Regions from separate parts of the Brevibacillus sp. NRRL NRS-603 genome, predicted to be linked through region 2. Evidence: a T-box and tRNA genes for the amino acid it is inferred to sense, from the RefSeq annotation. Region 2 holds a T-box; the other holds one or more tRNA genes.
What was found. The T-box of region 2 lies ahead of tyrS (tyrosine--tRNA ligase). A T-box ahead of a tRNA ligase gene usually reads a tRNA of that ligase, here a tRNA-Tyr.
Positions count from the first base shown of each region.

Region 1: it has a tRNA-Tyr gene. The T-box ahead of tyrS (tyrosine--tRNA ligase) is inferred to sense a tRNA for this amino acid. The anticodon was not compared.

Region 1 covers NZ_PXZN01000012.1:624,105-631,986, forward strand. Annotated here, with positions in the region: gene edeP (edeine non-ribosomal peptide synthetase EdeP) at 1-1,617, opposite strand, end outside; gene edeQ (edeine self-resistance N-acetyltransferase EdeQ) at 1,918-2,355, shown strand; tRNA gene C7R94_RS10025 (tRNA-Leu) at 2,512-2,593, opposite strand; tRNA gene C7R94_RS10030 (tRNA-Tyr) at 2,639-2,723, opposite strand; gene C7R94_RS10035 (hypothetical protein) at 2,816-3,133, opposite strand; gene C7R94_RS10040 (thioredoxin family protein) at 3,200-3,766, opposite strand; gene C7R94_RS10045 (YycC family protein) at 3,794-3,964, opposite strand; gene C7R94_RS10050 (hypothetical protein) at 4,252-4,449, opposite strand; gene C7R94_RS10055 (TlpA family protein disulfide reductase) at 4,622-5,155, opposite strand; gene C7R94_RS10060 (cytochrome c biogenesis CcdA family protein) at 5,179-5,889, opposite strand; gene C7R94_RS10065 (efflux RND transporter periplasmic adaptor subunit) at 6,092-7,318, opposite strand; gene C7R94_RS10070 (efflux RND transporter permease subunit) at 7,347-7,882, opposite strand, start outside.
Region 2 covers NZ_PXZN01000012.1:159,550-167,431, reverse strand. Annotated here, with positions in the region: gene C7R94_RS08390 (MFS transporter) at 176-1,366, opposite strand; gene C7R94_RS08385 (MarR family winged helix-turn-helix transcriptional regulator) at 1,370-1,786, opposite strand; gene C7R94_RS08380 (hypothetical protein) at 1,933-4,047, shown strand; gene tyrS (tyrosine--tRNA ligase) at 4,114-5,382, opposite strand; T-box leader at 5,440-5,669, opposite strand; gene C7R94_RS08370 (ATP-binding cassette domain-containing protein) at 5,745-7,241, opposite strand; gene C7R94_RS08365 (DUF6138 family protein) at 7,558-7,882, opposite strand, start outside.

The DNA.
Region 1 (7,882 bases), 460 kb from region 2:
AAGGTAAGCCCCGCCCGCTTTTAGGACGGCCAACAGCCCGATGATCATCTCTGGCGAATGATCTGCCAACAACGCCACAATTACGTCAGGGCCAACTCCTCGGTTTCGCAACGATTGAGCGAGTCGATTCACTTGATCATGCAGTTCCTGAAATGTCAGCGTACGCCCCTCTGACTCCAATGCCACCCCGTGTGGCGACCGTATTACTTGCTCTTCAAACAACTGGACAACTGTCTTCTCCCTAGGATAGGAAGCCGCTGTATCGTTCCACGTATGGAGTTGTAGTGCCAGCTCTTCGTCAGCTAGGAAGTTCAGATTGGAGAGCGGAACTTTTGGATTCGAAATCATCTGATTGAGCAGCCTTATGAGATGATCCGCTATTCGGTCAATATCCTCTCCCGTGTACTCGGCTATCTTATAGTCCAATTCCAGCGTCAATCGTTCATCTGTTGCCCATTCTCTGATAATCACTTGGAGCGAATACAATTGGTGACCGTTGTAAAACTCCTCATTGGTCACGGAGTACCCGCCGAGGGTGAAGGGCAGCTGCGTGCTGTAATAATTCACACAAATCTGAAACAGGCTGTCATAGCCATGTTTCTTCAGCTCTAACTCTTGAGCCAGCAAATCGTACGGATATTTCTGATGAAAAAAACAGGAGGTGAGTTCCCTGTTGACATATTTAACATAATCGAAGGCATCCATTTCCATCGGAACTGCCAGACGAAATGGCATAGTGCTGGTGAACATCCCGAATATTTTGCGCTCCACTTTTCCTGAACGGTTTAAAAGCGGAGTACCGATCACAATTTCTTCTTGCCTCGTACAGCGCTGAAGGTAAAGACTGACGAGAGCCACAAACAAGGAATTTAGCGAGCATTTCATCTGGTCTGCAAACTGGCGTATTCTTATCGAATCTTCCCGGTTAAATGCATAAACTTTGCGCTTGCCTTCGGTAGTATCTGTTGCCTTTTGTAATGTCGTAATCACAGGCAAGCTCTGAAACTTGTCCCGCCAGTACCGCTTGTCCTTTTCAAATCTCTCAGACAGAGAATAGGCATGCTCCCTTTCGACAAAAGCTTGATAAGGGTGTTCATCTCCAACATGAACGGTACCGCCAGCCAGCAACGTGTCATAATAGTGAGCAATTTGCTCTGTCATGATTGAGATGGACCAACCATCAGCAATCAAATGGTGCAGCTTTACAAAATACCCTGCTTCTTCCTCACTCAGTTGAATCAGACAAAAGTAGAACAGAGGCTCTTGTCCGATCGAAAATGGCTTTGCAAACAAAGCTTGCAGGAATTGTCTGCACCGATCAGGGGCATTCGGTTCCTGGCTGAAATCAAACACCTGCAATGGCTGCGGTTCATACTCTCCAACAAACTGAAGGACTGTCTCTTCCTCTCGATAGTTGAGTCGCAAAGCATCGTTCTTTTGAATGAACAGGTGAATGGCCGCTTCCAATACATCCAGTTTTACCTTTCCTTGAATCCGCACCACCCCACCTAACGTATGGATAGGAAGCTGTGGATGCAATTTTTCCGTATACCAGATACGCTTTTGTGGATGACTTAAAGGGTATCCGACCTTCGATTGCTTCTTATCCTGGCGCAATGCATATCCCCCCTTTCGGAATTGTGCAGATGTAATCACAACTCGTGCATGGTAAAAAATATTCTTGATGACAAATACTTCCATCACCAACTATATAGATGTATCTTCTATAGTGTCAAATGAATTTTCCATAAAATGTTATTTATGAAAATTTAATGAATTCTATTTCTCCCCCCTTTCTCGAGCGTTGCTTAGAACAGAAAAAAATTTATGAACTCTATTGATTTTGGCTGTCTTTTCACGTAGGATGAATGTAATATATTGGTAAAAACAAGCACCCGGAAGGATGAATGTGATTAGATGTCTGTGACACTTCGTGAAGTAACTTTGGAAAACTGGGAAGAGTGTATTGAACTGGAGCCTACTCCCGAACAGAGCGAGTTTGTTGCCCCGAACCTCTACTCCATCGCTGAATCAAAGTTTCAAACTACATTTGTTCCTTTGGCCATATACCATGATGACACAATGGTTGGCTTTGTCATGTATGGGCTTGACCCTGACGATGGCAACTACTGGATTTACAGACTCTTAATTGATGCGAAGTACCAACGACTAGGCTACGGACGTGCTGCGATTGCGCAAGTTATTGATATCCTGAAAGCAAAGGAAGATTGTCAAAAAATTGTCATTGGTTATGCCCCGGCAAACGTCGCAGCTGAAAACCTTTACGCTTCACTCGGATTCCAAAAAAATGGTATGGTTCTGTTTGGCGAGACGATTGCCGAATTGAACTTTTAAGCGAATTTTCGTTACCCAAAAATGAAACAGCGGCGACCTAAGACATGAATATCAAGTCTTAGGTCGCCGCTGTTTGAATTATTTTCCCGTAAATTAAAAAAGCACACCTCCCATGTATCTGTAAACAACATGGTTAGTGTGCATTCGTTTTTGATATGGTGCCGGTGAAGGGACTTGAACCCCCACGGTTTCCCTCACGATTTTGAGTCGCGCGCGTCTGCCATTCCGCCACACCGGCAAGTAAAACTATGAATACAATAGCACATCATCGATATAAAATCAATGGTGGGGAGAGACGGATTCGAACCGCCGAACCCGGAGGGAGCAGATTTACAGTCTGCCGTGTTTAGCCACTTCACTATCTCCCCACAATATGTGCTGTCGATCTTCTGTGTCTACTATCTTCAAGCAGAAGCGACATTTATTAATCTATCATGAACTTCGTTTGACGTCAATATATTCATTTAGATTGACTCTCTTTTTTTGCCAAGATCTCCTGTGCCCACTCGTGAAAAACGCGCAGGGCTTCGTCTACTTCTTGATAGGTTGCTTCTCCCTCACAGGAGTATTCTGGGAAGTCTAATATGCGGTTTTTGCGAATCTTCACTTGCCCTTCTTCGCATTTTATTTCCAAGAAGTAGGGAACAGCTTCATCTATCCCATAACTGTTTTCTAAAAACTCGTAGGTACGTACCCACTCCAAAATTCGAACTTCCGATGCTTTTAAGCGAAGCACCTGCTCCAAAGACATGATCGTTTCATTCCCGTAGTAATACATGTTATTCAGCCCTTCTGCATGAAAATGGACGGAGCCGTGACTCCGCCCTGTTATTGATGTGATAGATTAGATCGAGGAAAGCAGCTCTCTCAGTTCTTTGACAATCACTTGCTGGTAGCCAGTGCCATCTCCATACTGCTCGAGCATTTCGGCACGCGCCACTTTGATTTTGTCTTCATATTCTGGTGCGTTTCGGTCCGGGTTTTGTTGTTTGAATGCCGTCATGACAGCTTGGACATGCTTTGGTCTTGGACCCCATTTGGCAAGAACATGTCCACCCGTGTCCGCGAAGATAACAACAGGGATCGCCCGACCGCCCATAGTAAGAAACTCATCCATGAGATCGAGGTGCTCTTCCATTACCATAATTTCCACTGGCATGTCTGTTTCTTTCAGGGCATGCAAGACGACTGGCAAGTTGCGAACGACGTCGCCACACCAGTCCGCAGCCAAAATCAAGCATCTAAGGTCATCACGATGCTGGAGAGAGGCAAAAAACGCACGGTCTTGTTCATCCTCCCATGAAAATGCATCCGACCAGTTTTGGTATGTATCCTGATTTTTCGTCATGCTTTCCACAAACGCTTGTGGCTTGAGCCCCGTACGGAATTTATGTGCTACATTTGCCCCCATCTTTTCTCCTCCTTTTGTATCGCTCGCCTATTCTTGGTTTTTATGCGCTACTTCGTTTGCTTCCTTTTCTTGATTAGCCAACTCCATCATTTTTTGCAACAAGATGTGCTGCGGCATGTGCATGAGACGCTCCAAGGGTACCTGAAGCGCTTCCGCCAGCTTGACAGCCGTCTCCGGTGATATTTGTAATGGACGCATGTCATTTTTGCTCCTTTCCCTTGCTTTCATCAGTCTCTTCAGTATAATACACAGCCGTTAAACCTGCCAGCAAACAAGCCTGGCACTGGGTAGCCTTGGAACTTTGTAGCATGTTGGCTCTAGTGATCTCCTTCTTTCACATGTACTCCGGCTACATTCTTAATGAAAATTTAAAAAAGAGCCACCGGTAGGCAGCTCCAAAATAGAGTCTGGCAGTGGCTCCCTTCTCACTGCACGCGGAGCGCTATCTCTCGTGAACAGAATATTCCGCACATGGAAAGGACGGACTATGGCTTCTGCCTTGTGAGAATGCACGGTACACCAAAGCCGATCGCACCGGGCCGAGACATCTGTTCCAGATATGCCAATCCTCGCGCGCATTGCTGCTTGCAAATTTGACATGTATGGGACGTTACGATTTTCAGCTGCATTTGATTCGGGTGCTGCCGCGTGTCCTTCTTCTTGATCTTTTTACCCTTGGCCATCCGTTTGCCTCCCTTTGCCCTAGATCACTCCAGTCTATGAAGGAGAACAGCCCCGCTCTTTAGGCAAGCATACAAAATCAAGATATGTACCTGCAAAATGGGCCTTGTCATACGTGTCAATACATAGAAAAAGCCGCGGGAGAATTCTACCCCAGCGACTTACATGTCTTCATTATGGTTTTGGACTTAACAACTGGCGCAGTTCCAGCTCTAGTGTAGGAGCATCTACCATGCCAATTATCTTCTTTCGTACGATCCCATCCGCGTCAATCAAGTAAGTAGTCGGGAATGCCAACACCTTGTAACGGTTCGACACAGTTCCAGCTACGTCCATCGGTATCGGAAATGTCAGCTTGTAGTTGGTGACGAAGGCCATGGCTGCTTCCGGGCTGTCATTGCTCGTAACGTTCACACCATACAGATCAACCTGTCCGCCATATTTTTCATAGACTTTTTGTAAATCAGGTGCCTCCATCTTGCATGGTCCACACCACGAAGCCCAAAAATTCAAGACCAATGGTTTGGCCCTTTTTCCTTCTACCTTGTACGTCTGCTGGTCCAATCCGGTCAGTGTAAAATGAGGAGCCGCAAAGCCAACTTCCGGTTTTTGAACCTCTGCTACGATTGCGGCTGTTTCTTGAGGCTTTTCCCAAACAGCAAGTCCGACCCCCAACAATACGATCACCGCGAGCAACAACTTTTTCATTTTGTCACCTCTGCCCTACTGAGTTAGAATCCCGTAAAGCCTCCGTACATTTGAATGAGAACGCGTGTAATATCCGTCAGTTTATCTGTATACAGAAGAACACCGAACAAAATCATAATGGCTCCTCCGATTTTCATAAACAGGTCGGAATACTTCACAATCGCTTTCACCTTACTGATGAAGAACGTCATGACAAAAAATGGAATGGCGAAACCGAGTGTATACGCCAATGTGTAAGCCAAGGCGCTTGAAGGATTGGATACGCCCATGACGATAATGCCTGAAAGAATAGGTCCCACACAAGGTGTCCATCCAGCCGCATACGTCATTCCCACCAGTATGGACCCAGTATACCCCAATGGCCTCGATTTTAAATCGATTTTAAAAGAACGCATCATCCAATCCATTTTAAACACGCCAAGCATAACCAAACCAATAACAGCAAGCAAAATACCGCCTAGTTGACGAATCAAGTCCTGCTGGTCAGTGAACAAGCTTCCGATCCAAGATGTAGACAACCCCAGCGCAATGAAAATGATCGAAAACCCGACAATGAAGAAAAAGGTATGCAAGAAGGCTTCCTTGCGAAAAACCGCTCTCCCTTTCTTTACTTCATCAATTGTAACCCCAGTTATGTAAGACAAAAAGGACGGATAAAGCGGCAGGCAGCAAGGGGAAATAAACGAGAGAAAACCTGCTGCAAAAGCCAAAAACACAGTAATATCGCCAGTCATATGTACCTCCGGTGGGTATTTTTTCCACTATCTTCTCATTGTATCGAATCTTTTCCCCCTTCAAAAGTAGCAATGACACTTTGTCTTAAATCCGTGACATTTTACTTTAGATAATAGCTCATTCAGATCACCTTCACGAATACTTCCATTGTACACAAAAAAAAGAGGCGGATGTACTCCGCCCCTTCCAGCTATTCTCTTCTTATTGAATAGTAACTTTGCCGCCATCTTGAAGCAGTGTTTGCCCTTTTACCACGATCTTATCGCCGGCAGACAAGCCTGTCAAAATTTCGATCTGATCACTGGAGGATTTGCCTGTAGTGACCTCGACTTGTTTTGCAATGTCACCTTCCAGCTTGAATACATACTGCTTACCATCGCGATCAAAAACGGCACCGCGCGTTACAACGATTGATTTTGCTCCACTTTCCCCAACCGATGGGAAGGTTACGTTCACAACCATATCGGACTTCAGCTCATTGGATGGGTTTGGAATCGTAATCTCCACTGGGTATGCCTTCAGCTGTGTATCCATGACTGGACTCATCGCCGTTACCTTGGCATCAATTGTTTTTCCAGTCGATTGTACGTTTACTTTTACGACCGTTCCTACTTTTACTTTTGTAATATCTGCTTCTGACAGATTTGCTTTTACCAGAAGTGGGTTCGTGTTAACGACAACCACAACCGGTTGCTGACCTGTCATTTGACCAACTGCGCCGTTTACGCTGGAAATATAACCATTGATCGGAGACGTCACAGTCGCGTTCGCCAATTGCTCACGAGCATTTTGCAGACTTACTTGTGCTTGCTGCACAGATGCTTCGGACACTTGCACACTTGTTTTTTGCCCAGCAGATTGCAATGCCTGCTGCGCGTTATCATAAGAAGTCTGTGCCGTTGTCAGTTGGGAGTTTGCCTGTTCCATCTGCTGTGCGGAGATCGCTCCTTGTGAAAAGAGCTGTTGCATCCGCTGCTGGTTTACTTTTGCATCCTGAAGGGCAGTTTCTGCCTGCTTCAGGCTATTTTTTGCTTGAACCAAGCCTTGATCAGAGCTGCTGCCTGCTTGGTTTAAGCTGGCTTTTGATACGTTGTAGGCTGCTTCTGCTTGCTTGACACTGTTCACCAGATCTTTTTCATCGAGCTTAAACAATACTTGACCTTTTGTCACGTATTGGCCCAGTTTCACTGGCAGGGAAGAAATTTTCCCACCCATTTTCGGGGAGACTTGGACTTCCTCACTCGGCGCCAGCTTTGCCGTGAGACCAGAATCTGATACTACTGTGCCCGTAGCAACCGTTTCAACCTGTACAGGGGTTGCCGCTTCCACCGTTTCCGTAGGCGGCGTTTCTGCTTGCGGGCTGGAGCACCCTGCCACTAGCGTGATGGCCAGCAATGCCAAAATGACGGGTTTTTTACTTAGTTTCATGTATGTCCCTCCTCTTCCCACAAACGTCTTACGATTCCAAAGCGGGATTGATTTTCTTTTGTTTCTTTTCAAGCTTCTTTTCCAGTTTCAACTTGCGCTTCAAGCGTCTCTTTTTCCCTGCATCATCAAACCAAGAAGCAACGACAGGAACCAGAACCAGGGTAATCAATGTAGAGAATCCAAGACCGAAAATAACCGTCACGGCCATTGGTGCGTTCGTCTCAGAACCGGCACCGCCAGAGAATGCGAGCGGTCCAATCGCCAGAATGGTGGTGAGTGTCGTCATCAAAATCGGACGAAGACGAATCGGCCCAGCGTGCAGGATCGCATCATACAGCTCCATACCTTTTGCACGCAGTTGGTTCACGTAGTCGATCAATACAATCGCGTTGTTCACGACCAGACCGATCAACAAGATGTACCCGATCAAAACCCCAACGCTGATCGTTGTGCCTGTCGCCAATAGTCCAAGCAGAACGCCTGTAACGGTTGGCGGCACGGAAAACATGATGATAAATGGAGTGTATAACGATTCAAACTGCGCTGCCATTACCATATAAAGCA
Region 2 (7,882 bases):
TCTTCATTCCCTCCAAAAAAGGCTCACATTTTCTGGTTTCATTCGAAAGTATGAGCCTTTGGAACCTTTTTCTTTCAGGGATAAACACCTCTGAAAAAGGATAGCAGGCTACCTATTAAAAGGCAGCCTGCTATCTTCTATAGGGGCCTAACTCCCCCTTTTTTACTTGGATGAGTCAGGTAGCACGTATCAATTCCCGATCTCGTTTGCCGTGTAGCCAGTGATAAAGCGGGATGCTGAAAAGAATAAAGGCGACCATCCCCCCGAAAATCGTACGATATCCAGTATGCGGTACGATAAATCCAAGCAGATAGGGCCCGATTCCTAATCCTAGATCATACATAATGTAATAAGTAGAGGTTGCTAATCCAAAGCGATGCGGAGCTGTCACCTTCACAGCTACCGTTTGGGCTATGGAGTTAAAGTTTCCGAAGCCTACTCCAATCAATGCAGCAGATAGCAGCAGCATCCAGGAGGTTGAGGCTTGACTGAATAGAAGCATCCCGACAGCAAATATCACCAGGCTGGGGTATGTCACGATGTTCGCCCCTCTTGTGTCCATTAGCTTTCCTGAGAATGGTCGCGAGAGGATAATGACAATGGCATACACCAAAAAGAAATAACTCGAAGCTGAGGAGAGATTAATTTCTTCCGCATAAAACGATAAAAATGACAAGACACCCGAATAGCTAAAGCCGATTAATAAGGCGATGAATGAAATCGGCAAGGCTTTCGGCTCGATGAATTTCGAAAGCAGAGAACCTTTTTCTTCCTCTTTCACACTTGTGGAAGGAAGCGGAACATTGATTTTTGCCATGGCATAAAAGATCAAACAAATCAGGGAAAACACGACATTCATCGTAAAGATCCAGGTAAAACCATTTTCAAACCGCAATAAGATCATGCCGAGAAAAGGACCAATCGCAGTGGCTAAAATCGCACTTAAACTGTAATAGCCAATCCCCTCACCCTTGCGAGATGCTGGCAGGATTTGGGCAATAATGGTACCTGTTGCTGTACTGGCAATACCAACGGCAATTCCTTGCAGCAATCGATTGACCAGTAAAAAGCTGATATGGACGGCAAAAAAGTATAGCAACGAGGTGACAGCAAAAAATCCCAATCCAATCCAAAGCGTTTTTTTCGTACCAAGATAACTAATGGCTCTACCGGTGAGTAGTCGGCCAATCAAAGCACCAATAATAAAGATACTGGAAACTAAGCCAGCTGAACTGGTTGTAGCGTGAAATTCTGTTTTGGCATACGAAGCAATCGTAACCATTAGTAAGAAATACATAAGTGTCAAAAGAAAATTAATGAAAGAAACAATGACGAACTCTTTTGTCCAAAGCCTTTCCTTTTTCACTGCTTACCCTCTTCTCTTTAGGTTCATGATGAGTTTTTCCAGTACGGTGGCTACTGCGTGTCTTTCTTCTTGTGAAATACCCTCCATTAACTCTTCCAAGAATGGTTCAGTCGCTTCCATAATTGTCTGATGTAGCGCTTCACCTTTCTCTGACAAGTACATAATTTTTTGGCGTTTGTCTTCACCTGATAAAATTGAAATCATTTCACGCGCAGCTAATTTTTGCGCAATGGGTGTAATGGCAGGCTTCTCTACTTGCCAAAAATCGGCCACGTCGCTAAAAGTAGCAGGACCGTTATTTTTGAGATAACGAATTAACGCCCATTGCGTGACGGATATACCGAATGGAAGTAACTCCTCTTGCAATTGGTTATTGTAAATACGATGTGTGAATGCGACCTTTGAAAAGAACGGGTACATGTTAGCACCTCTTATTAGTTAATTAATTTAATTAATTATATTTCTTTTTTTGCTGTTTGAGAAGGTTTAAATTATGTTGGGTTCCCTTGTGGCTTTTTCCATCTACATTCGTCTAATCTATATCATCATACAAAAGGAGAAAAATCATGTTGGTAAAAAGGCTTTTCGCCATTCATTTCCTATTATTGCTTTTCTTGGGGCTTTGTTTTCCAGTACCTATGTTTGCGAAGGATTCCTCCATTCAAAATCCGTATTATGTATTTAACTGGGATGAGGCAGGCAATGTCCGCATTACCGATCTGGCGAAAAATGAAGTCCTCTCTTCCATTCAGTACCAAGCCGAATATGGGGCAATCTACAATGCAATGACTCCTTCCCTTCCAAAAGGAGCCAATCATATAACGTTGGATCAAAGTCCACCATTTCAACCGGGGGCAGCCATCGAGCTTCGCTCCGAATCGTTTGGCGGCAGAATGAATGCTCCACTTGTCCATCAGGCTAAAGTGACTGCCGTCCGAGGAAATGACGTATATTTCTCTCCACCTACGACGAAAGTGATCGACCGGAACATTTTTATCAAACGGGGCAGCCATTGGGTTCGCAAATGGGATGACGTAAAAGTGGAACAACAGGAGACGGGCACTGGTAACACTGTCATCGTCACAGCTCACACTCCGATTGCAGTGGTTACAACACAGTATGCATTGCACAAAAATAGCCCAGCCATCGATATCACCGTAAAAACCACCTACAAGCGAGAGGCAAAGGTTTTTCGTGAAGCGTTCGCCCTGCAATTCAAGCCAAATGCAACAGAGGTATATCGCAAGAATCGAAAAGTGGATACACAGAAATTCCAAGCTTCTTACTGGCTGGATCACCAAGGTGCGAAATTTGGTCAAGGGAAGCAAACAGCTTTTTTGTACCATGCCCCCAACGTGTCTTCACTTGAATTGAATACAACGCAAAAACAGCTCATTGTGAATCTGGATCACATGAACGATCACAGATACGTACAGCAAACCTCTACGAATCAAGTCGGAAAAGTCCGCCACGCTTCCGAATATCGCGCAAACGACGAACGGACGAATTCCTTTTCGCTGGTAGTTGGGTATCAACCGAAGCTCATGCCACGTTTTATGAGTCAGCCTTCTGGTTTTTTGGCGACACATGTATGGACAGAGCATGCTGACGAGCAGACGCTGCAAACGAATCGGGCTGTTTATTTCGGCTCCGAGAAGATTACATCGTCGGCACAAGCAACAGGGGGTTTTGTCAAACACCGGATTCCGGTTACGAAAAGCGTGTTTTATTCGAATCCGTATTTTCAACCGAAATCACCTGTCAATGTCGCCATTGCGCAAAGCCCTGAATTTTTGCAGTTTCTGGATGACCTCAATCGGAACGGTAATGATATTGGTCTACATACCCTCTATCCTTACGAATTAAGGCATTATCAAAAGACTACAGAGGATGCGTTGCAAGTAATGAAAGATCGCTTCCAGAGCAGGACATGGATTGACCATGGGTATTTGAAGTCTAGCTTTGCCTTTAACGCACTCGACATCCAAACGGCGAATTACTTGGCGCATCAATGGAAAAAATACGGCACGTCGTATTTTTGGCACTACAGCTCAGAAGATATCGCCAATCCGAATAATGGCCTTGATCTGTACCAAACCCGAAGAGGCGACTCCCTGCGGACTCCTCTCTATTGGTCGCATCCGACAGTGACTGGCCCGTTTTATTCCTGGTCGGCTGCCACCATTCCGGAAGATACACTGCCTCTGTATCGGGAGCAGAATCTCCAGCAGCTCATTCAAAATCGGGGGGTTTTTATCAACCATACCTACTTGGCAAGATGTCCGTCCAAAAAGCAAGGTGGGAAATTCGTCATACGAGATGCCAAAGGTAACTGGATTATCCATCCAGATTTTGACCGCTTGTTGAAGCGAATGGACGCGCTGCGCCATCAAGGCAAATTGCATTTGACGACCGTACGTGAAATCATGGATTATTGGCTCGCCCTCTCTCAAGTCAGGATGGAGTACGCACCAAACGGCTCTATTGTTCTGCACAATGATGGCAAGCTCAAGATTTCAGATCTTTCCATGGCGGCAAAAGCTTCCGAAGTTTATGTGAACGGGATAAAGCCGTCGCAAAAGAAAGCGGATGGCGACCTTATCTTTTGGTTCGATTTGGAGCCAAATGCAGTTGCGGTTATTGCTGCGAACAAAGTGGATAGTACGGCACTCCCGAAATGAAAGTAAAATCAGTGACCATACAAGAAGCTTCCCTAGCAGTTCCAGGGAAGCTTCTTATTCCTTCATCTATTGAGACAATTTTACCAAGCTGTAGTTTTTCTTGCCTTTGCGAATAATGATGAAGCGGCCGCCGATAGCGAGACTTGGCGTTACTTCCAGTTCCAAATCAGTAACGCGCTCGCCATTCATGGAGATAGCGCCTTTTGTAATATCCTCACGTGCTTGACGCTTGGATGGCTCAATGCCGACCTCTACGAGCCAGTCGACAATGTTCTTCGTTTCGAGAGTAGATTCATACGTCGGCATTTCTTTGAAGCCTTGTTCGATCTCATCTGCGGACAGCGATTTAATATCACCAGTAAACAAAGCTGCTGTAATGCGCTTCGCCTGCTCCAGCAATTCCTCGCCGTGCACAAATCTCGTCATTTCCTCAGCCAGCGCTTTTTGCGCCTCGCGTTTATGTGGCTCTGTCTGTACTTTTTCAGCCAACTCTTCAATTTGTTCTTTGGAGAGGAACGTAAAGTATTTCAAGTATTTCACAACATCGCGGTCATCGGTATTCGCCCAGAACTGGTAGAATTCGAATGGTGTTGTTTTGTTTGGATCAAGCCAGATGGCTCCTCCTGCTGTCTTCCCGAATTTCGTACCATCTGCCTTCAGCATCAGAGGAATAGTGAGACCAAATGCCTTTGCTTCCGGTCCTTCTTTTTTGCGAATCAGATCGAGACCGCTCGTGATGTTGCCCCATTGGTCGGAACCGCCGATTTGCAGCTGAACATCTTCATGTTTGTACAGATGCAGGTAATCCAGCGATTGCAGAATTTGATAGGAAAACTCCGTAAACGAAATGCCGCTTTCCAGTCTGCTCGACACAACATCCTTGGCAAGCATCGTATTGATGCTGAAGTTTTTCCCGTAATCCCGCAAAAATTCAATGACATTGATTTTGTGCGTCCAGTCGTAGTTGTTCACCAAACGGATTTGGTTGTCGCCTTCTGTAATGAACAGCTTTTTCATCTGTGCGGTGAGTTTGTCGACGTTCTCCTGAATTTGTTCCAGTGTTTGCAAAGAACGCTCGGATTGACGGCCGCTCGGATCGCCAATCGTACCTGTTGCACCACCGATCAAAATAACCGGGCGATGACCAGCGAGCTGGAAGCGTTTCAGTACCATGAAAGGAATCAAGTGACCGATATGCATGCTGTCACCTGTTGGATCAACACCGCAATATAACGAGACTGCTTTTTCATTCGTTAATTCTCGCAGCCCTTCTGCATCTGTTTGCTGATTGATGGCTTCGCGCCATTCGAGTTCGTCGATAATATTCACTGCCATACACTCCTTCAATCTCCTATGGTAAAAAACAAAAAATCGCCCCTTGTCTATTGTAGACATAGGGACGATTGAATAACCGTGTTACCACCCATCTTGCACGAATGGACCCAAGCGTTAACGCAGGCCATTCATGCCACTCGAAGCGAGTTATCGTTCGCGATTCCGCTCGGCATTACCCGAGATACTCCAGAGTGTAATTCGCTCGCTTATTGTGTACCGGGTTTCATCAACCCCCGGCTTTCTAGGACAGGGAATAAGCTGCTACTGGGCTCTTTCAACGTATGTTTCATATGAAATTAAAGTCAGTATATTGAATTCAAATAGCAATGTCAACCATGTAGCAATGATTCCGACACGATCCCTTATTTTATTTTCGTAAGACCGTCGGAAGTTAGTTCATAAACAGCTGTTGCGACTTCATGTAAATACCGTCGATCATGCGAAATACTGATAATCACACCAGCAAAAGCCGTTAAGGCGCGGCACAGAACAGGAGTCGTCAAAGGACTGAGGTTTCGCGTCGGTTCATCCAGTATCAATATTTCGCACTGATCCAAAATCATTTTTAACAGGAGCAATTTCGCTTTCTGTCCCCCAGATAAGTTCTTAATGGGTTGATGCATCTCATCTTTTGTAAATTTCATACTGCCTAGATGCGTAAACGCTTTTGTAATCGCATCTTTCATTCCTGTTGTGTCCAAGTATTCAATCGGTGTTTTGGTCGAATCCAGCCGGTCTTCGTAGTTTTGGGGCATGTACCCGATCTTTAAGGACGAGTGCTGGACTAGCTCATCCATGATCTTTTTCAGCAACGTCGTTTTTCCGATCCCATTTTCCCCAATAATCGCGACTTTTTCTGGCCCCTTGATCGATAAATGAATCTGTTTCGATAGCTGTTTGTTCGCTATTTGCAGTACTTCCAATGAATAGTCGAGAATTTGTTTACTACCGGGGACATGTACCGCTGAATCAAATCGGAATTCACTCGCTTCTTCCACACTCGGGACTTCTAGAAATGATTCCGACGCTTTCTCCATTCGCTCTCTTTGATTTTTCAAGGACTTAATTTTCTTTTGCAGTCGCGGATCGGACCGTACGTTCCGATGCTGATGCTCTGCTTTATTCCAAATGTCATGCCATTTCTCCATTTGCTTTCTATGATTAGAAGCTTGTTTTTTGGCTATCTGTTCTTGTTTGCTCAAATTGTTCTTTCGATTGGCGAGGTAAATCTCATATGGCTCTCTTGAAAACGTATATTTGGGAACTTGTTTGCGCTTCGTCAGTTCCATATGAAGGATACCGTTTGCTGTATTCGCAATAAACGTTTCGTCATGCGATACATATAGGACAGGAATAGCCGTCTGTTGAATAAACTCTTCTAGCCACTCCATCATTTGAATATCCAAATCATTGGTAGGTTCGTCCAGCAACAGAACATCATGCTTCTTTGCCAACAGACTTAAAAAGCGGTATTTGAAACGCTCACCACCGGAAAAAACGCCCAGCTTTTTATCTGAATCCAATGCATGAATCCCGAAATCATCCATCGCTCTCACTAGTTCTTTGGTCCATTGATTTTCGGCAAAAAAGTCGGCAACGGTCATTTGTTTTTCTTCGTCCGATAGCTCCTGTGAAAGAAAACCGATGGAACATTCGTTTCGCAACACGTTACCTGCAAATGTGCAATACCCGGCAATCATTTGTTCCGCGCAAATCAATTTTAATAAGCTGCTTTTTCCATTTCCCTCTTCCCCGATGATGGCAACCTTGTCACCAGTTTGCAGGGTCAGATCTAAATTTTGAATGAGAGTCCTGTCGTCTTTTTTGGTGGTAATCGTGATATTGTGCAGTTCAACCATTTTTGGATTCCCCATTTCGTTTTTACATTTCTCGTCATTTACTCTTTGTTCATCTGGATCACCCCCTTTTTTTGACAACAAAAAAAGATGCTTCTGTCCAATAAACAGAAGCATCTTGCTCTCGTACTAAAAATCGCTATATGAAAAATAGATCATACAGGAATTCAAGCTATAAATTTGCGGGTGAATTTGGCTTCTTGTTTATTTATTATAGGATTGGCTTTTCCAATAAATAAACAATTGCGCAAATGATTCACCCTCCGGTCCTTGCAGTTGACTTCAATATAGCACGGCCTTCTAAATACTGTCAATGAAGCTATTCGACCAAGGCTAGCAATTCTGCAAGCTTCTCTTTGATGGGGGAAGATTCCTTTTTTACCGCCTGTGCGAGCTTCTTGTTCCCGCCGAAAAGGCGATAAATAACCATTTCCCGATGGTAATCTTCCATCGTTGCAAGCTCCCCTATCAGTGCATTCACCAGTTCGGCACGATCGATGGTGATATTTTTCAAAGGCTTCGCCGAGTCGCTACTGCCAAGCACCAGAGAGACGAGTACAGGGATATTCTCTACGGTTACACCATGCGCCTCCATAAAAGCTATGGCAAAATCGTCCTGAGCCGACTGATGCTCCGTGTCGACC